2 regions of the Virgibacillus natechei genome follow, and region 2 is predicted to be linked to the other one. Evidence: a T-box and tRNA genes for the amino acid it is inferred to sense, from the RefSeq annotation. Region 2 holds a T-box; the other holds one or more tRNA genes.
What was found. A T-box is a leader RNA that pairs with one kind of tRNA and senses whether it is charged. The one in region 2 lies ahead of serS (serine--tRNA ligase), so its partner is inferred to be a tRNA-Ser.
Positions count from the first base shown of each region.

Region 1: it encodes a tRNA-Ser, which carries the amino acid that the T-box ahead of serS (serine--tRNA ligase) is inferred to sense. The anticodon was not compared.

Region 1 covers NZ_CP110224.1:2,086,785-2,097,439, forward strand. Annotated here, with positions in the region: gene OLD84_RS10925 (IS21 family transposase) at 1-230, opposite strand, end outside; gene OLD84_RS10930 (hypothetical protein) at 240-566, opposite strand; gene OLD84_RS10935 (peptidoglycan D,D-transpeptidase FtsI family protein) at 930-3,014, opposite strand; gene OLD84_RS10940 (MFS transporter) at 3,082-4,353, opposite strand; gene OLD84_RS10945 (superoxide dismutase) at 4,893-5,504, opposite strand; tRNA gene OLD84_RS10950 (tRNA-Phe) at 5,728-5,800, opposite strand; tRNA gene OLD84_RS10955 (tRNA-Ser) at 5,902-5,994, opposite strand; tRNA gene OLD84_RS10960 (tRNA-Ile) at 6,008-6,084, opposite strand; tRNA gene OLD84_RS10965 (tRNA-His) at 6,120-6,195, opposite strand; tRNA gene OLD84_RS10970 (tRNA-Met) at 6,211-6,287, opposite strand; tRNA gene OLD84_RS10975 (tRNA-Asn) at 6,292-6,366, opposite strand; gene OLD84_RS10980 (Na/Pi cotransporter family protein) at 6,672-8,297, opposite strand; gene OLD84_RS10985 (NfeD family protein) at 8,577-9,212, opposite strand; gene OLD84_RS10990 (hypothetical protein) at 9,388-9,720, shown strand; gene OLD84_RS10995 (MATE family efflux transporter) at 9,757-10,167, opposite strand; gene OLD84_RS11000 (DUF2624 domain-containing protein) at 10,329-10,616, shown strand.
Region 2 covers NZ_CP110224.1:10,640-21,294, reverse strand. Annotated here, with positions in the region: gene OLD84_RS00085 (YczI family protein) at 49-294, shown strand; gene OLD84_RS00080 (hypothetical protein) at 423-878, shown strand; gene serS (serine--tRNA ligase) at 1,365-2,639, opposite strand; T-box leader at 2,778-3,010, opposite strand; gene pdxT (pyridoxal 5'-phosphate synthase glutaminase subunit PdxT) at 3,117-3,716, opposite strand; gene pdxS (pyridoxal 5'-phosphate synthase lyase subunit PdxS) at 3,789-4,673, opposite strand; gene OLD84_RS00060 (D-alanyl-D-alanine carboxypeptidase) at 4,714-6,045, opposite strand; gene guaB (IMP dehydrogenase) at 6,791-8,263, opposite strand; gene OLD84_RS00050 (YaaC family protein) at 8,512-9,468, shown strand; gene OLD84_RS00045 (carboxylate--amine ligase) at 9,479-10,655, opposite strand, start outside.

The DNA.
Region 1 (10,655 bases), 1.8 Mb from region 2:
ACTTGTGCAAAAAGTAGTTTAATACCTTCCAAAAAGCACTCTTGATTTTCTGCTGGCAATGGTGTTACAAAGCCTCCATTACTAAAGGGGAAACTCAAAATCAGACAATGGATATCTTTTACTTTCCCTTCATGTACAACTTCTGTAACTCCAAAGTCTATCTGTGCTTCCGCTGGGGGATGTGTTAACCTGTCATATTCCTCTTTTACTGTGTCAGTTTCATCTAACATTTTGTCTTTTCATTCAGCGATAAAGTTACAAACGGTTCGGTAAGAACCTGGGAACTTTAATTGCTGTAATTGTTTAAATATATTCTTATTATTCCTTCGCAATTTCTTTTTAAGTGCTTGGTCCTCCATTAGCCAGTCAGATACAATTTCTCCCCATTTTTCTTCATGCATCATACCCTTTTTAAATGGTGTTTTTTCCTCGGGTAATTGATCTTCATCCGCGTATTTCTTAACGGTTTTCCAAGCAAAACCGGTTCGTTTTACTATTTCATTAATTGATAGTGATTTATTATTACGTAAATTTTTGATATGATTAACTTCAGGCATTGCTAGCATCCTTTCACTTACCTCCACCATTAATTTGTTTAGTCGCTATTAACGGTAGGGTATTTTGTTAGGGCTGGCAAGCCTTTTTTATTTGTACAACCTTCTAACATTTTGGTTGCAATACTCTGTACTTTTATTATGCATTAAACACCAGCCGCCCACGGAAAGCGAAGTATATTTCCAGAGCGGATTTTCATCCTCATAAAGCTCAGTTTTCTCGTTGATGATAAGACTTCTGTCCAAGACTCCTAACTTGTGTCATTACCATAATTATTCACTTATATCAACCATAGATTTTGGTGAAGAGCCCGTTTTTTAGATAAAAAAAATACGCGAGCCATTTAATTAGGCTTCACGTATTTTTAAAATTATTTATTCTTCATCTTCTTCATTTTCCTCGTGCTCTTCATCTCTGTCTTCTTTTAGATCAAAATATGCATCCATAATTCCTTCTCCGATATAATGGTTGATTCCGCTAGCTTCCCCAGTATGTGGAACAACGACCGCAAAAGCTACTTCCGGCTCATCAAAAGGTGCGTACCCGACTAAACTGAGATTCTCTGTAGATTGATCAAAATCTCCCTCATCATCATATGCTTCGTTTTCTGCTGTTCCTGTTTTACCGGCAGGGTTGTAATCCTTATCTCCAAAATAGCTGTAACCCGTACCATTGGATGTTTGGAACACTTGACGGAATCCTTCCTGGACGCGCTCTATATGGCTTTGATCCATTTGAATTCGATTAAGTACGTCTGTGTTATGACGTTTGTAGACTGCCCCCAAGTTATCATCTGAAGCGACCGGATTTCGAATTTCTTTCAAGAAATGTGGGCGAACACGGTACCCATCATTAGCAATCGTTGATACATATTGTGCCATCTGCAAGGTCGTATATGTATCATATTGCCCGATGGCAAGATCCATAAAATTACCTGGATTATTGTTGGACAGCCCTTCATAGCCGGTAGACTCAAATGGATAATCAACACCTGTTTCAGCGCCAAGCCCGAATTGTCGGTAATAATTCCGCATCTCTTGCCAAGCAGCTCGATCAAATGGAATTGCTGAACCATCATTTTTAAAGTTATACTCTCCGCCCATACGCATCGCAGTATAAAACATGTATACGTTAGATGATTGCTGTAAGGCGTCCAGATCATTTACTAAGCCTAAATTTCTCCATGAACCCTTTGATGGTCCAGTGGGCATTTCTAAAGGTTCATCATAAAACGTTTGGCCTGGTGTAATAACTTCAGACTCATATCCGGCTAATACTGTTGCACCTTTTACTGTAGAGCCTGGTATGTGTGCATCATATAACGCTTTATATGCAGTATTACTAAACTCATTGTCTTCGCTGTCATAACTTTGTCCAGACACGGCTAATAATTCACCGGTTTGTGGATCCATAACAACAGCAAGCGCATCCTCCAAATTACGATTTTCATATGGGTTTTCACTTATCGCTTTATCTAGTTCATCGCGGACAATTTCATCCACACGCTCTTGAAATTCCATATCAATCGTTAGAACCAAGTCATTTCCACGTTGACCTTCAACAACTCTTTTGGTATCAACTACTGCACCACTATTATTAGTTGAATATTCAATTTGTTCCTTTCTGCCTCGTAACTCTTCTTCGTACTGTTCTTCTAATCCACTTCTGCCAACACGATCATTTCTGCTGTAACCTCTTGTTAAATAATAATCTTCTTCGTCAGCTAATATCCCTTGTTCTTGTGAGGTAATGGAGCCAAGAAGACTGTTAAACGTATCGTCATATGGATATTCACGATCCCAGTCAGTTGTAGCATTAATTCCCGGTAGATCGTCAAGGTTTTCAGCTACACGTGCGTACTCTTCTGGTGTTACATCTTCATTTTTCACAATTTGAGGTGTTAAGGAATAGGCTTTGTCAAGTTCACTCTTAATCGCTATTACTTCTTCTTCTTCTCGTGAAAAGCCATCGAGTTCATCGTCCGTAATTCGTTTTAGTACTGTATCATAATATTCAGCATTATCCATTTCCTCTGCCTCTTCAGTGGACACACGGCCTTCTGCAATTTCTGTATTTTTCAGATACCAGTATTCCTGTTTATTTCTTATTGTAATACTATCGATAGATTCCTCATCCATGGATATCAATTCAGCTAAGTCTTCGGCTACATCCATTCGATCATCTGGTTGTACGTCTTTAGCTGGTGTATATGTTATCGAATATAACGGTTTATTGTCCACGACAACATTGTGGTTATTATCATATATCTTTCCCCGTGGAACTGGAATTTTCGTCGTATCTTCGGTGGTTCGATCTATTTCATTCTGAAAAGCTTCCCCATTTAAAATCTGCACAATCCCCAACTGAAGAATTAGTACAGAAAAAGCTAAAAACACAACAAAGAATAGTATATTTAACCGGAAGGGAAGCTGTGCTTTTTTCTTTTTCTTTCTTTCCAATATTTTCTCCCCCATACAAGTTACTTCATACCCATTATATCATTTATTTCATTAAAAACGAACAAAATTAACGATTTTCTTCGTCTGTAATCTGATCTTTTATCAGTACTTCTTTTTTATTAGTACCTGTCAGGTATATATCCTTCATAAAGAAATATATGATCAAAGGCCCAGCACCGAAAATAACCAATAATAACGGAATAACCCGTTCAGCAGAGAAAATAGAAACTGCTATAAGAAAAATAACAAGGGTAACTACTCTGCCTACGTTAACGAATAATTCACGAACCACTATATACTCTACTCGTAGGTCTTTAGCTTTCCAGGCTTTGCCTATTACATCATAAGTCATTGATACATATGGCACGTTGATAATTGGATATGCAATACCTATACTTATTGCATAAATGATTAAATGCATAAAACTAATTTCGAATAGGATTATAAAAATGGAAAAATAAAGAATGAAAGATCCAATCAAAATAGCCTTTTTTCTCCTTGAGGGTTTTATAAATTTTGTAGCCACAAAATAAAACACTAACGAAAGTCCAGATAAGAACAAATTAAACATACCTAAAGCGAACTCACTATTTGTTACTAAATAAACCCAAATCGTAATAACAAATACAAATATACCTTCCCTTAAACCTTGTGCAAAGTGAGCATTTAAAACTCGATTCCAATTTTTATTATGATGTCTCTCTTCCAATATTCGCCTAAAGTGAAAGCTTCCCTCCGCCTGACGACGATTCAAAAAGAAGCTGCATACCACAGCACAAATAAACAAGATGAACGAAAGCGTAAAAATTGTGGTATAACCAGCATTTTCGGTCATTTTTGCGATAATTGTACCTGCTAACAACGGTCCAATCATTCCACCAAACGATTGCAAAACCCCTAAAATCCCATTAAAAAAATCCCTTGTATCAGGCTCTGTGATTTCAAAGGTTAATACATTAAATGCCAACCAGTAAAAGCCATATCCTATTCCCAACAGACTCCCTAATAAAAAATTATAGGTTGATGCGTTTTCTCCAATAATTAATACACTCAAGAAAAATATAGATAAAAATATTACACCTAATCTTAAGACAATAACACGATCAACCTTTTTGGCAAGTTTCCCCGCTAACACAAATGTAACTGGTTGAAATAAATATATGCCTAAATTATATACAGCAATGGTAATGTAATCACCTGATTGTTTCCATAAGTATATATTTACAAAGGTATTAGACAGGAATATCCCTAAAAAATAGAGACCTCCAACGGATAACAAGAGTAATAAATCACGATTTATATCTATTTTATTTTGAAATAGCTGCAGACCTTTTCGCATACCTCAATACTCCTTTTTTAATTAGTAATAGTGTGAGCAAATGAATATTAGATATGCAAAAGTCCATAATCCAAAAATAAACAACTAAATCAACCAAAAGAACAAAAGCGCAAGCGCCCGTTTAGCAACGTACAAACTGCGCCCGCGCATCGCGGGTGGTTCAACGTTGCCACGCAAAGTGGCGGTTTTAGTTGAACTTCCACTCCGCAATGAGATAAAGGAAACACGACGAACGAAGTGAGTAGATGTTGACTTTCACCACAAGGGTATAAGTGCGACTTTACTTCTGCCTGCGCCTGCCGGCTTGGCAATCAGTAAGTCTTCTTTTCACCCACAGGGCATAAGTGCGACTAAGCCTCTGGCGGAGCCAATCGGCAAGTCTTCTTTATCGTAGTGGAGGAGTGTGAAGTTTGATAGTTGCTGGGCGCTGGAGCTGGACGTGGCTATTCCAGTGTATAAGTTATCCACAGCTTTTAAATTCTATAGTTTCCTATGCAATAAAAAACACGAGAACTATATCTCGTGTTTTTTATTTATATTTATTTTGCTTCATTATAATTTTTTGTTACTTCATCCCAATTCACTACATTCCAGAATGCAGCAATATAATCAGGGCGTTTGTTTTGATACTTAAGGTAATATGCATGCTCCCAAACATCTAAGCCTAGCACTGGCGTTTTACCTTCCATCACTGGTGTATCTTGATTAGGTGTGCTTGTAACTTCTAGCTCTCCATTGTTAACAACAAGCCATGCCCAGCCTGAACCAAATCGACCAGTTGCAGCATTTCCAAATTCTTCTTTAAATTTATCAAAGCTGCCAAATTTTGCATTAATTTTGTCTGCTAATTCTCCAGATGGTTCTCCGCCACCATTAGGGGAAAGAATTTTCCAGAATAAACTATGATTAGCATGTCCACCACCATTGTTTCTAACTGCCGTACGAGCACTTTCTGGTACAGCATCCAAATTACTCAAGAGATCCTCAAGTGATTTTTCTTGGATGTCTGAATGCCCTTCAAGAGCACCATTCAGCTTCGTAACATACGTATTATGGTGCTTCGTATGGTGAATGTTCATCGTTTCTTTGTCAATTGTTGGTTCTAACGCATCATATGCGTAAGGTAGTTCTGGTAATTCAAATTTTGCCATTCCAAATTCCTCCTCTAATAAGTACTGTTTTTCTAAAGGATTGAAAATTCACCCTTTAAAGTAAAGGTTATCAGAGCTTTATTTTAGATGCAAATTTTATGCATAATTTCTAATGATTAACCTTCTATATATTAACTATATCCTTTTTACCATTCGACAAAACATAGTAATTATAATTAGAACAATAAAAAAACAAGCAAATTAGCAGCTTGTTAATAAGTGATGGCTCGGGACGGAATCGAACCGCCGACACACGGATTTTCAGTCCGTTGCTCTACCGACTGAGCTACCGAGCCATGTGTAGATTTTATTGTTCAGTTATTTTTTGGAAATTTTTAACTTTAAGCGTTTGTATAAATAATTATAAATAAGCTTATTAACTTACTTAGATTATGTATGGAGGAGGAAGAGGGATTCGAACCCCCGCGGGCTTTGACACCCCTGTCGGTTTTCAAGACCGATCCCTTCAGCCAGACTTGGGTATTCCTCCTAGTATTATTATATGGTGGACCCTGCAGGATTCGAACCTGCGACCGATCGGTTATGAGCCGATAGCTCTGACCAACTGAGCTAAGGGTCCGGCAAAAGAACAATTCATTTATTACTTAATTTATATGGGGCGACCGATGGGGATCGAACCCACGAATGCCGGAGCCACAATCCGGTGCGTTAACCGCTTCGCCACGATCGCCATGTAATTTTAAAATGGTAGCGGCGGAGGGGATCGAACCCCCGACCTTACGGGTATGAACCGTACGCTCTCGCCAGCTGAGCTACACCGCCATTCTGGCTCCACAGGTAGGATTCGAACCTACGACCGATCGGTTAACAGCCGATAGCTCTACCACTGAGCTACTGTGGAATAATCAAAAAAATTTGCAGAACTTATCTTAATAATTCATCGAATATCCTTCAAATTACTGTATAATAACGAAACATTTAAATTAACAGCGACGAAATATAATTTATCATGTATGACAAGATCTGTCAATATCTTTTTTAAAACTTTTAAATTAACATTTCGTTAATATTTCGTTCATCACGTTTGAAACGACATTATATACTATAGCATTTTCATTTATGGATTTCAACACTAATTAAAATTAATTGTTTAAAAATGTAAAATTGTAGTAGGGAGTAAGAGCGAAGCCCCTACTCCTTACTGAACTATTCTTCCAATACTTCTTCAGCAATATTTACAGCGTGATCACCAATACGCTCTAAATTACTTATAATATCAACGAATACAATACCTGCTGATCCACTGCACAGTCCCTCATTCATACGTATGATGTGTTTCTTACGGTAATTTCGTTCCATCTTATCTATTTGATCTTCCTTCTGTATAACTGCAAGTGCATCCTCTCTATCCGAACTATTAAGTGTTTCCACTGCTTGTTTTACAGTCAAAATGGTTAAATCAAACATATTATTAAGGTCTTCTTGTGCTTGTTCGGTTAAATATACTTTATTTGTTATCTTATAATCAATTAACTCAAGAATGTTTTCAAAATGATCTCCAATACGCTCAAAATCCCGGACCATATCCATTAGTGCTGTATGGTTGGAACTATCCAATTCTGACAGCGATTCTGCAGAAATAGCAATTAGATACTCGGTTATTTTGCGATCCAAATTGTTTAGAGCCCCTTCGATTTGGGTTGCTGTTTCAGAATGCTTTTGCTGTTGTGTTGTTAAGTAAAGGTTTGTTTCTTCCAGCCCTTTATACGCATACTCGCCCATTCGTATTACTTCTGATTTAGCCTGATCGAGTGCCAGTGTGGAAGACTGCTGTATGAAAATAGGGTCTAAATGCTTTGGTTTATATTCTACAATTGCATCTTCACCAGGAACCATTTTTGTTACAATCCACGCTAATGCCCCAATAAATGGAAATTGTATTATAGCATTGGCTATATTAAAACTGCCATGAGAAAATGCTATCGTCATTTCAGGATTTAAATTGAATTGACCCTGTAAATAGGCCACATACTGTGTGAATATTCCTAATAATATAAGTCCGACTAAAGCTCCTACCAAATTAAAAATAACATGTGTATATGCTGCTCTTTTAGCTGCTACAGATGCTCCTAAAGACGCTATTACAGCAGTAATTGTTGTCCCAATATTATCACCAAACAATACAGGAAGTGCAGCATCTAGGCCCATAGCCCCTTGTCCGTACAGTCCTTGAAGTACCCCTATCGTTGCAGTTGAACTTTGTACAATCATTGTAAATACCGTCCCGATCACCACACCTAAAATTGGTGATTGACTCATGCTTACCGTTAACTCTTGAAATGCTTCTAGGCTGCGCAATGGTGACATCCCACTACTCATCAAATCCATTCCAAAGAATATTGCACCAAATCCAAACACAGTTTGTCCAATATTATTGACTTTTATATTTTTAAAGAAATACAACATAAAACAACCAACAGCAATAATAGGAAGGGAATAGGCACTTATATCTATACCAATAATAAATGCTGTAACAGTGGTACCTACATTAGCCCCCATTATGACGCCAATGGCTTGTCTAAATTTCATAAATCCTGCGTTAACTAAACCAATTGTTAACACTGTTGTTCCAGTACTCGTTTGCAAAAGTATGGTAACAACAATACCAGCTAAAACACCCATAAAAGGATTTCGTGTAAACTTGTCTAGAATGTCTCTAAGGCTATCTCCAGCTATTTTCTGTAGGCCGTCCCCCATATATTTAATACCTAAAAGAAAAACACCTAATCCGCCAATAAATTGAAATATCAGTGTTTGAATATCGATCTCCATTAATTCTGTACCGCCCTTCATTCATGTTGAAAATTGTCGCATTCCTATACCATTATTAAATGAAGATGACTCTTTTGTAAAGTCTATTTCCGAATAATTAACATTAAATTAACATTAAATTAACATTAAATTAACATTAAGTTATATAAGTGCATTTCAACAAGGAGTATATCTTCCTTCTTATTAACTTCCCTAATATATATCTACCCATTCTCATTATAATTAAAAAATCAAAAAAACTCCATAAGCTATATAAGCCCATGGAAGTCTTCTTCTAAATTATTCGTTTTTTAACTTTTCAACAAGTATCTTTGTTCCATCTACTTGGACAATCCGAACGTGACTATCCTTGGGAATCCATTGCCCATTCGAAATAGCACTATAATATTCATTCTCAACTTTAATCGTTCCAATTGGTCTTAGATCATTCATGGTAATAGCCTCTTCATTAACCATCTCTTCATAACTACTATTCATTGAATTATAGCCAGCTTCTTTTGTTAGCTGATCTTTTAAGGTTAGCTTTGTCCACATTTCTCTTCGCTTGAAGACTTTCATGAAAAAGAAAGAGGCACCTCCGCCTAGAATAACACCTATCACAGCATACAACCCTGACGTTAAATCCGGTGCAGCTAAGGCTACTGCAGAAACCATTGCTGCCAAGCCAAGCGTAGCTAATGTTCCATCATTCAGCAATTTTCCATCAATAATAATAAGTAATATTCCTACAAAGTAAATAATAAGCATGATGATAAAGGAGCCTGTTTCTACGTATGCTCCAAAGTATACAGTAATAAAACCAATTCCCAATAATGCAAATAATCCGCGCGCATTAACTAAAACTTCACCAATCAAGAATAATGTACCTAATCCTGTAATAACAAATCCAATCCAAGTTAAAGAAAATATATCCAACATGTCTCCTCCTTCCTTACTTGTTGTACGTATTACCATTATAAAATGTTTCACTTTAAACTTGGCTAATCACCAAACTTTAATGCAACCCACGTTTACAACGCACGAGCGAACGTTGTTACAATGTTTTCAGTGGGACGAGTGATTTCCTATCTGCAAAAAAAGGGGAATGAATATGGAATTCTTCAAAAGATTTTTTTTATATGCCTTCATTATATTATTATGTATTAGTATACTCCATGATCTTACATTGGGAACTCCAACGACGCCAGAAATTAACTCAAATCCTATTCAATCGGATCATAACATAAAGTTTGATGCGCAATATGTGAAGGCGGATCCAGGTGAAACTGTTTTAACAATCGTAGAAGGAATAAACAATAATAATATTAAAAAAATGGCTCCCAAACAAATTATAACAGATTTTAAACTAATAAATCCATCTATAGATCCGCATAATCTTAGACCTAACCATTATTATTATTTTCCTTTATATACAAATGGATAAAGAAGGACTGAGATATGTGTCTCAGCCCTTCTTTCTTTAAAAAAATGGAATAACAAAAAGTGTAACTAAGATTGAAATTGCCCCTGCAACAATTGCAATATTTCCTAAAGTATCAGCTCCACGAGCTCTGGAAATAAATCCTAGAATGATGCCTGATCCACCTAAGATAATTGGCATCATAAAAAAAGATATGATGGATAAAGCCGCTCCTATCCACCCATAGACGCTATTCACGTCATCACTTCTTTCATTCTTTCTCTCCATTTCATGGCGATCATCTGCTGTCATTTCAGCAGCATATTCTTCGTCTCTGGAAATGTCCGATTCCATTCCAATAAATTCCTCATCCCTGGAACGATCTAGATTTATTCCCTCAAAGTTTTCATTCTTCATTTCACCATGGTTTGGTGGTTCCTGATGGTTTCTTCGGTTATTAAATTCATCCATTTTATAGACCTCCTTTGCTTCTGATTGAGGTGCATCTATAGTTTATGGACTTTTCATCATTATAGTGGTGTTACATTTTGGAAGAGCGTCTTATATTTTGGATGTTCAACTTTTTTAAGATTGTGCATATAGTAAATCAGATCTGTTAAGGAGTGTATAATATGTCCAATTTCATTAAAGAATTAGTAAGCAAAAAGTTAAAGCAACTGTCCCCTGAAGAATTACTTAATTATGCAAAGCAACATGGATTTTCATTAAACCGTGCTGAAGCCAACAGCATAATCAACTATTTAAGAACAAATTCAATTGATCCATTCAATCTACATGATCACAAAAAAATGTTTGAAGAACTTACTCAAATAACGAATAGAGAAACGGCTAATAAAGCACAGAAATTATTTAATGACTTAATACAGTCCTATGGATTAGGCCATTTATTTCATGAATAGGGGCTAGAAACCATTCATCAAGCCTTTAACGTAAATTGC
Region 2 (10,655 bases):
GAAAGATGGAAGTTTATGGTTGGCACTTAGTTGTTTAGGGGGGATATTTTGTTAAAAACACTTAAGATCGTCTTTGCACTCATAACTTTAGTTTTAGCAGGGTATGGCCTGACAACTGGAAATTCCATAGTAGTATTACCATATATGATGCTTTTTATGGGAGCACTGCTATTGGTTATGGGTATATCCGAAATCAAAAACGAACGGAAGCAAATAGGCTTTATGAGTATTATTGTTTCCTTATTTGTTTTTTATGTTTCCATACAAGGATTCCTATTAAATTATACTAGCTAATATAAGTGAAAAGATATTCCAAAAAAGGGCGCAATAATCGAATAAATATGTGTCGCAATAGGGCCATTTTCTGGAATAAAAACTTCCTTTTGGGAAAGATAATTATAAGCCTTAAAGGGGAGGTTCCAATGATTAATGTATTTGCTTGGTTAATATTCATTATTCCGTTAGTTTCTTTGTTCTTTCTAGGTCAGACGATTATAAGAAGATATATATCCGTTGCACTTTTTGTAACTGTTATAAATACTATTCTTTATTCAATTGCTTGGGAATACAACTGGTGGAGGTATGAAGAATCTCTTTTTAATTGGGATCAGGTAACACCAGTTCCTATAATATTTAGCGCATATTGGGTTATCACAATATGGATTTTCCGTTTCACTTTCCGTAAGTTTTGGGTTTATCTTATTGTTAATATAATTGCTAATTGTCTGTTTGGATTAGTATTAGAACTTTGGAGAAAAGCAGAAATTTATTCCGGGAATATGTCAAATGTAACAGTAGTACTGATATTTATATCCCTTTCTATTATTATTTATATCTTCCAAGTATGGTATGAAAGAAATAGAAGTACCGAATCTTAATAAGAGGCATGTGGAAATAAGATTCAAAAATATAACGATTACAGAAAAACACATCTTTAACTTTAATGTTTCAATTGTATTTGAAGTTTGCTGTTAAGGTAGAAGTAAACTTTACACCATTAATTTTGACTACTTCTATGTTACTTTTATGGTTTTATTTGTCCAAAAAAGAGAAATCTGATAGAGATAAATGAGTTTACCATTTTTGATTAAAGGGCGAAATTATGGAAAAAAGAGCAATTTTACATTTAAGCAAGCACAGAAATAATCTGTGCTTGCTTGCTATTTATACTGTTAATTCGTTGTCAAAATGTATGCTAAGCGGAAAGCGAAATGTGTTTTCCGTAGCGAATCTCTGCTCTCAACCAACGTTTGCAAAAGGATTTTCACTATGTAGCAGTGTTAAATCAACTACGACGATTTAAAAGCAACAAAGGTTTTCGGTGGGACGAGTAAGCGCAGTCCCAATACTTACGAAAAGATGAATTACTTAATAACATCCTTCCCACCCATATAAGCACGCAATACCTCTGGAACCACAACAGATCCATCTTCTTGCTGGTAATTTTCCAAAATAGCTGCTACCGTTCGACCAATGGCAAGTCCGGATCCGTTAAGCGTGTGAACAAATTCCGGTTTTCCTTTTGCATCTCTTCTGAACCGAATACCTGCACGCCTTGCTTGGAAATCCTCAAAATTCGAGCAAGAAGAAATTTCCCGGTATGTGTCCTGGCTTGGGATCCATACTTCAATATCATATTTTTTTGCAGCGGTAAATCCTAAATCCCCTGTGCACATGCTCATTACGCGGTATGGTAAATTCAACAACTGTAGTACTTTTTCTGCATTACCGGTTAAAGTTTCCAGCGTTTCATAAGAGTCTTCTGGTTTTGCAAAATGAACAAGCTCTACTTTATTAAATTGGTGCTGGCGAATTAATCCGCGTGTATCACGTCCGGCAGATCCAGCTTCTGAACGGAAACTTGCACTGAATGCAACATACTTTTTCGGTAAAGCCTCTGGGGATAAAATTTCCTCGCGATGGTAATTTGTCACTGGAACTTCTGCTGTTGGAACTAAAAAGTAATCCCAATCATCTATACGAAAGGCATCCTCTTCAAATTTAGGCAGCTGACCGGTACCTGTCATGCTCGTACGATTCACCATATATGGCGGCAGCATTTCTTCATATCCATGCTCATCTGCATGCAGATCCATCATGAAGTTTAAAAGCGCACGCTCTAGTCTTGCGCCAAGCCCTTTATAAAAGACAAATCGACTTCCCGCCACTTTCGCTCCTCTTTCAAAATCCAAAATATCAAGATTCGTCGCGATATCCCAATGAGGCTGTTTTTCAAAAGAAAATTTCGGAGCCTCTCCCCATGTACGAGCCTCCACATTATCTTCTTCATCCTCTCCAATCGGTACACTGTCATGGGGGATATTTGGAATGGATAGCATGATAGAATCCAGTTTTTCTTCAATCTCCTTTAGCTCTATATCAAGCGTGGAAATTTGCTCACCAACCTCGCGCATTTCTTTGATCGCTGGTTCTGCGTCTTTTTTGTCTTTTTTCAGTGCAGAAATTTGCTTTGATGCCTCATTACGCTTCGCTTTTAGACTTTCGGTTTCAGCGATTAATTTACGGCGTTTTTCATCAAGCTCACCAAACTTATTCAGGTCGGATAAATCCTCACCGCGATGAGCTAGTTTTGCTTTTACATCTTCAAAATGATGTCGTAGAAGTTTCATGTCTAACATATTGATTGCCTCCTTATATTTTTTAGAAAACTTGGTTGTCACCAAGCCTTTAGATGACAGCCTTAGTTGCACTTATGCAGTAAGAAAGTTTTTATACTTTCTTAACTGCTAATACAAAAAACTCCCGTCCCTAATAAATATAGGGACGAGAGTATAATTCCCGCGTTGCCACCCTTGTTGAAGAGTTGAACTCTTCCGGCTCTCGTGTATAACGGAACATAACCGGGTTTACTTACACCGACGGATTTTAGACCATCGATTTCCATAAACCAGTTCAAGGATGGATTCACAGCCTACTACCATCGATTTGCACCAACCATCGACTCTCTACTGATAAATAAGCTATTACTAATTCCTATCAATACTTTTAAAGGATTTCATTGCATTATATTATGTTATATAATATCCAACTTCTTACCAAGATGCAAGTGTTTGTATAATCTTTCCCACTGCATACGTGTAACGAAGGGTATTAGCCTAAAGGCCTGCAAGTGCCATACTTTCTAATGATTCTTCCACCATTTCCACAAAATATGCAATAAAACGATTATCATCCGTCAACTCCGGATGGAAAGCTGTACAAATATAATGTCCTTGTTTAGCTGCAACAATCTGGTCCTGGTAGGTTGCTAGTACTTCCACTTCTGGACCGACTTCGGTTACATAAGGTGCACGAATAAACACTGCATTAAAGTCAGCAGCAATTCCCGTAATTTCCAGCTCTGCTTCAAAACTTGCGACCTGACGACCAAATGCATTTCGGGCGACCTTCATGTCCATTAAACCTAAATGTGCCGTTTTTGATCCATCAATGGCACGTGCCATTAGTATCAATCCCGCACATGTGCCAAAAATTGGTTTTCCCTGATTACCAAATGCTTCAATAGCATCGAAAAAGTCATAGCTGTCAATCAGTCTACGCATCGTAGTGCTTTCCCCACCAGGAAGAATCAATCCATCGATTACTTCTAATTGCTCTTTGTGTTTAATTTCAATTGCTCTTGCACCACATGCTTCTATCGATCGAATATGTTCACGAACTGCACCTTGTAATGCTAGAACACCAATCGTTGTCATAAGCAATTCCTTCTTTCCTGCAGTGTAACTGGCTGTAAGACTCCCACTTCAAAAATGGAGGGAGATTATTCATTATTCACTCCGATCTTGCATACGGTCATGAGCTTCAATCGTGCTCATTTCAAGACCTTTCATTGCTGTACCAAGACCTTTTGATAGTTCACTAATTAATTTATAGTCTTTATAATGGGTAGTTGCTTCAACGATAGCTTTTGCAAATTTCTCTGGGTGATCCGATTTGAAGATTCCAGATCCTACAAATACACCATCTGCACCTAATTCCATCATTAATGCTGCGTCACTTGGCGTTGCAATACCACCTGCTGCAAAGTTCACCACAGGCAAGCGACCCTCTTCGCGGATTTCCAATAATAGCTCATATGGTGCACCGATTTCTTTGGCAAATGTCATCACTTCATCCTTTGACATTGCACTCAACTTACGAACTTCGGATTGCACTTCTCGCATGTGAGACACCGCTTCTACAATATTCCCTGTACCAGGCTCACCTTTTGTACGAAGCATAGAGGCCCCTTCGCCAATGCGACGTGCTGCTTCTCCTAAATTACGACAACCACAGACAAATGGTACGGTATAATCAGATTTATTAAGATGATAAACCTCATCTGCTGGTGTTAATACTTCACTTTCATCAATATAATCAACACCCATAGCTTCTAAGACTCGAGCTTCAACAATATGGCCAATACGTCCTTTTGCCATAACCGGAATAGATACAGCATTCATTACCTCTTCTGTAATTGTTGGATCAGCCATACGTGCTACGCCTCCTGCTGCACGTATATCAGATGGAACGCGTTCCAGTGCCATAACCGCCACTGCACCTGCTTGTTCTGCGATTTTTGCTTGTTCTGCATTTACGACGTCCATAATCACGCCGCCTTTTTGCATTTCTGCCATTCCTCGTTTAACACGTTCTGTACCTCTGTTCGTCATTGTTTATCCCCCTCGAGTATTTATTCATCATCAAATTTAACTAAAATAACCCTTTAACCCAATCTACTACTGTCGTAAATATATTACTGAAAAAATCACCAATTGCACCTAATGTGAGCATGAACCAATTCTTTTTTTCTACATCTTCATTTGCTACTAAATCAACTGTATCACTTCTATCTTCAAAAATGTACCCATAATCTGCTTCACCATCATACACAAGTTCTGCAATGCCAACTGTGTCCCCGGCTTCAATTGGAGCAGCTAGTTCACCCTCTTCGTTCAAGTTCTCTTCATTAATGGTATAGCTAACGCTGTATAATTCTTCTTCGCCAGATTTAACTGGGACAGTAAATGCTTCAGCTGTTGAAACATCTATTACATCTTCTTTTCCTTGAGCTACCGCTATCTGTTCATCTTCAAGTTGGTAGCCAGCAGGAAATAACTCCTGTGATTCAAATTCTTCAAATCCATACTCCAGAAGTTCTTCGGTTTCATTAAAACGTTCTTCTTCACTATCGGTTTTCATTACTACCGAAACTAATCTATTGTTATTACGTTCAGCTGTTCCTGTAAACGTATAACCTGCAAGTTCTGTATTTCCTGTTTTTAGTCCATCCATACCTTCAAAATGAAATTGTTCTAAGAAAGTAGCATCATGGTCCAACATCCAATTTAAGTTTATGAGTGTATCATCCCCAAACTCTACTTCCGTTTGGCTTGATATTTTCAGTGCTTCCGGATAATTATTAACTAAATGATAAGCAAGCAAAGCTGATGATCTAGCTGATAACAAGTTCGTTCCATCAGGTTCTGTTCCTTCTGGACGATCATCACCTAAAGAAGCGTTGTCTAGTCCGGTTGAATTTACGAATTCATATTCAGGAAGACCAAGTTCTTCAGCCTTTTCATTCATTAACGTCACAAACTCAGTTTCCGATCCTGCTATCAATTCAGCAAGTGCAATTGTTGTAGCATTATCGGAAAAAACCGCCATTGCATTATATAATTCTTCAACCGTATATTCATGATTCTGTCGTAATCCTACACCTGAAAATAACGGATTTGCAGAAATACCATATGGATAATCACTAATTTCGGTTGTTGTATCCCAGCTAATTTCACCTGAATCGATCGCTTCCAATACAAGATACTCGGTCATCATCTTCGTCATACTAGCTGGCGGTAAGGCTACATCGGGGTCTTTTGCATATAAAACTTTTCCTGTCTCTGCATCAACTAAAATAGCTGAATCTGCATTCAAATCCAAATTATCAGCTGCTTGAGTAGATAACGGCTGTATAACTAGTGGAATCGTCATCCCTATACTTACTATTAAAAATGCTAGTCTTTTCTTTATGTCTTGTTTCACTCTCCCGTACCTCCACCTTAATTTTTAATATGTTTATTAAATCATACACCTCTATTATTTTACCACAGAAAAAAATAAAAAAATAGACGGTAATAGTCCCATCTATTTTTTAACAAAGGCTCTTTTACAAGTATTGTTGCTTTCTGAGAGAGTTGATATAAACTGCAATGTACCCGTTGGGTTTCTTTCCGCTGCGTACGTTGCTTTCCGCGGGCACGGCCTCAGCCTTCGAAGCACAGGACGTGCTAGTGCAGGTGTTGCGACAAATGTTTTCGGTGGGGCGAGCATTTACGCGCAGTCCCAGGACGTCGCGACTTTAACCTGCCTCGAGGAAAGCACTCTGCGGGGTCTTCAGACACGTGCTATTCCCGCAGGAGTCAAGGGTCCTCCGCTCCAATCAACCATTATAAAAGTGCATGGCTTTGTTTATTATATAATCAAGCAATTTTGGTGAAGTTTTAACTCCCCTTACCAGCGGAGGAAATACACGGAGACTCCTGCGGGAACAGTGGCCAAAGTGAGACCCCGCAGAACTCTCCTAAGGAAGGTCGACTAAAACCGTTCTTTGCGAACAACGTCGACATACCCTTTGCCAGGGCAAGGAGGCTCACGGGTCACCCTAAGGTGCGCGTAGTGTATTTCCGCAGCGGTATGCTATCATATAAAAATTGTGTCAAAAACAACAATAAGTGCAAGCTTTGCCTTTCGCTGCGAAATTTGGCGACGACCGATGTTGTCTACTCGTTTACAATACCGAGTAATTCGGTGATTCTTTCGTAATTTGTACATCATGTGGGTGGCTCTCTCGTAAACCTGCACCTGTTATTCGTATAAAACGGGAATCATTTCGTAAGGCATCAATCGTACCTGTTCCACAATATCCCATACCGGAACGCAAGCCGCCAATTAACTGGTGAATGGTATCTGCAAGCGGACCTTTATAGGCAATTCTTCCCTCAATACCTTCTGGAACCAGTTTCTTCACATCTGAACCTTCTTGGAAATAACGATCCTTTGAACCTGCTTCCATGGCCCCAACGGATCCCATTCCCCGGTATACTTTATATTGTCGTCCCTGGAATATTTCCGTTTCTCCAGGACTTTCCACAACCCCTGCAAACATGCTTCCAAGCATAACCGCATGCGCGCCCGCAGCTAATGCTTTTACAATATCACCAGAGTATTTAATACCACCATCTGCAATAACAGGAACACCATATTCCCCTGCTGCAACTGCACAATCATGTACAGCTGTTATCTGTGGTACGCCAACCCCTGCCACTACTCGCGTTGTACAAATAGATCCCGGGCCAATACCTACTTTTACAATGGATGCACCTGCTTCAATTAATTCCTTTGTGGCTTCTGCTGTTGCGACATTTCCTGCAATAATGTCCAGATCTGGATAGGCAGTCCGAACTGCTTCTACTTGTCTGATAACACCGCCAGAGTGCCCATGTGCCGTATCGATAACGACGACGTCTACACCAGCTTCAACTAATTTTTCAATTCGTTTCATGCCATCACCTGTAACACCTACAGCTGCACCTGCAATTAATCGACCTTGTGCATCTTTTGTAGCATTTGGGAATTCGATGGCTTTTTCAATGTCTTTTATCGTAATTAGTCCTTTTAAAATACCTGTTTCATCTAAAAGTGGTAGCTTTTCAATTCTATATTTTTGCAGAAGTTCTTCAGCCTCTTTCAAAGTCGTTCCTACTGGCCCTGTAACAAGTTTTTCACTTGTCATTACTTCTGAAATCATAATCGAATAATCTTGTATAAAACGAAGATCACGATTCGTCAATATTCCTACTAATTTTTGCTCATCGATTGTATTAACAATCGGCACACCTGAGATGCGGAATTTCCCCATGAGATGTTCGGCATCATATACTTGGTGTTCTGGAGTTAGGAAGAAAGGATTCGTTATAACCCCACTCTCTGAACGTTTCACACGGTCAACTTGCTCTACCTGATCTTCAATTGACATATTCTTATGAATGACACCAAATCCACCTTGTCGAGCCATTGCTATTGCCATTTCCGCTTCCGTTACGGTGTCCATGCCAGCACTTATATAAGGAGCATTTAATTTAAGATTAGCTGACAGTACTGTACTAACTTCAACATCCTTTGGTAATACCTCTGACCTAGCTGGCATTAACAACACATCATCGAACGTTAATCCTTCTTTAGCAAATTTATCTTCCCGCATCTTTATCCTCCTCCATCTATGTATGCTGATCGTATACTTGGTTAAGCTACGTAGGAAATTCTATTTTATCAGTAAAGAAAGTATATCATACTTTCTTTCTGCATAAATGCAACGATGACAATTCACCTAAAAACTTGGTGAATGCCAAGTTTTTTAATATACAATACGCTATCAATTAACCTTTTTCAACCACTAATAAAAATTAAATTGATTCGAAATATTGTAATTGTTTGCGGAGGAGAAATGATATGAGTAAAAAATCAATAGAATCTATTTACACCTATTTGCAAACCATAAAAACCAGCCAACTCTATTTAAAAAATTGTTATAAGGATTTACCAGATATTGATACCGAAAAAAAGAGCTTTGAAAACAGTGGAAGTTTTATGTATTACCTTAATCAAGGTAAGTTGTTTTTAAAAGAAGGTGAAAAAGTGGATATCAGATTAAAACCGATTTTATATTTTTATGGACTGGGTCATTTGCTGAAGGCATGCCTATTAACAAATCGCCCAAACTATCCAGAATCCACTACTATTTTAGCGCATGGGGTTAGTTCGAGAAAGCGGAAAAAGAAACATTATACGTTTGTTGACGATGAAGTTAAAATCCAGCAAAATGGTTTATTTAGCTATACACACAACCATTTATTCAATTCAACAACGCCTTCTTTCTCAAAGATTAAAATGAATGTGCTGCTTGGTTTAATTCCTGAAATGGAAGATTTTTTCGCCCATAGACAAGAAGAACATTGTGTATCCGTTGGCAAGATAGGATCAACTTCCTTAGCTTTTCCAGTCCATTTATTAGATCGTTATCATTTGACGCAGCGAGCGTTTCTTCAGCGCGTTGGTATGCATGTACCGTCCATTCATACCAATGCAACGAAGGATCACCTTCTTGTTGAGATAGAAAAGCCCATTCAGCATTCTACTGGCCCTTTTTACTTCCACCTTGATAAACAAGAAGTGTATTTCCCCTGTACCAGGGAGCTCTTTTTGCCCATACATGAAATTATGATTCATTATTTACTTTTATATAATCTAAGTATGATTAGTCGCTATGAAACAGAGTATTGGGCAGAATTATTTTCTACACAATATGACATGGATCATGCCATCATATCCCATTATTTAAATTTCTCCGTTGAAAAGATTACCTTTTTAATTGGGGAATGGCTGCTTCAAAGGGCTCCATTCTCTTAATACAGAACGCTTAACCATCCCATTTATTATTTCTGTATTTACGATAATAATTGACCTGGCGTAAAAACAAATAGATTTTGCGCTTTAGGTTGCGATCTTTCTTGTAAAATAAAGGATTTTCATAGTTATTTTCTTTAATTAGACGTTTTACATCATCACGAACAGCTTCGTTATTTACAAACTTACGAAGGACAATTTTAGGAACAACCGTAAACAAATATTCTTTGTTTAAATAAGTTATTGGTTTTTCTTTTTCATACATAACATCGTCCACGATATATTCAGCCATATTGTGACCGAGTGACGTAACATAATAACTGGATCTTCCTTGTCGAATATTTACTTCAAATACTTTAAATTTATCATCACGAACATCATACTTTATATCGAAATTAGCAAAACCAACATAGCCAACAGCTTCCAGGAAGGTTTGTAATTTCTTCATCATATCCTCATTATACCGTGTAATGACGGCCGTGTAATTTCCAATAGCTGTATCCGTGTGTTCCTGAAGCACCACTTGTCCGAATGTAACGAGCTGTGTCTGCCCTTTTGAATTCGCATAAATAACAGAATCCCACATGTACGTGTCGTCTCCTGGAATGAAATCCTGAATGATAAGCTCGTCCTGGTAACCACTTGCGATGATCCTATCAATTACTTGCTGAACCTCTTCTTTTGAATCAACTCGATATACTTTTTTCTGTCCCTCAAACGGATGGTCATAATAAGCAATACCATTACTTGGTTTTATGATAACAGGGTACATCATCTCTTCATTAAATGGCTCAGATTTACTGCAATCATAAAAATAAGTAGTAGGTGTGTCAATTCCATGTTCTTCACAAACTTTATAAAAGTTAGATTTATTTTGCAGTTTATTCATTAATGATTCATTGATGTAATTAAACATATAATAGGGCTTTAATGCTGCTTCATTTTCAATGATCAATCGAACATATACATCATTTGTCCCTACTAAAACTAGGTTTTTGTTTGTGGACTCAAGATCCTTTGCCAATTGCGTCATAATAGGAACAAATTGCCCCTCATCTGCTAGGTTTGGATGGATGTCAATTTTTTCAATTATGTTACTGATATCGGTAAATCCCATTTGTTGTTTTCCGATTAATATTGGTTTCATACCATATGCTTGGTGAAATGAGATAGCCATGTTGTAGGCGTTT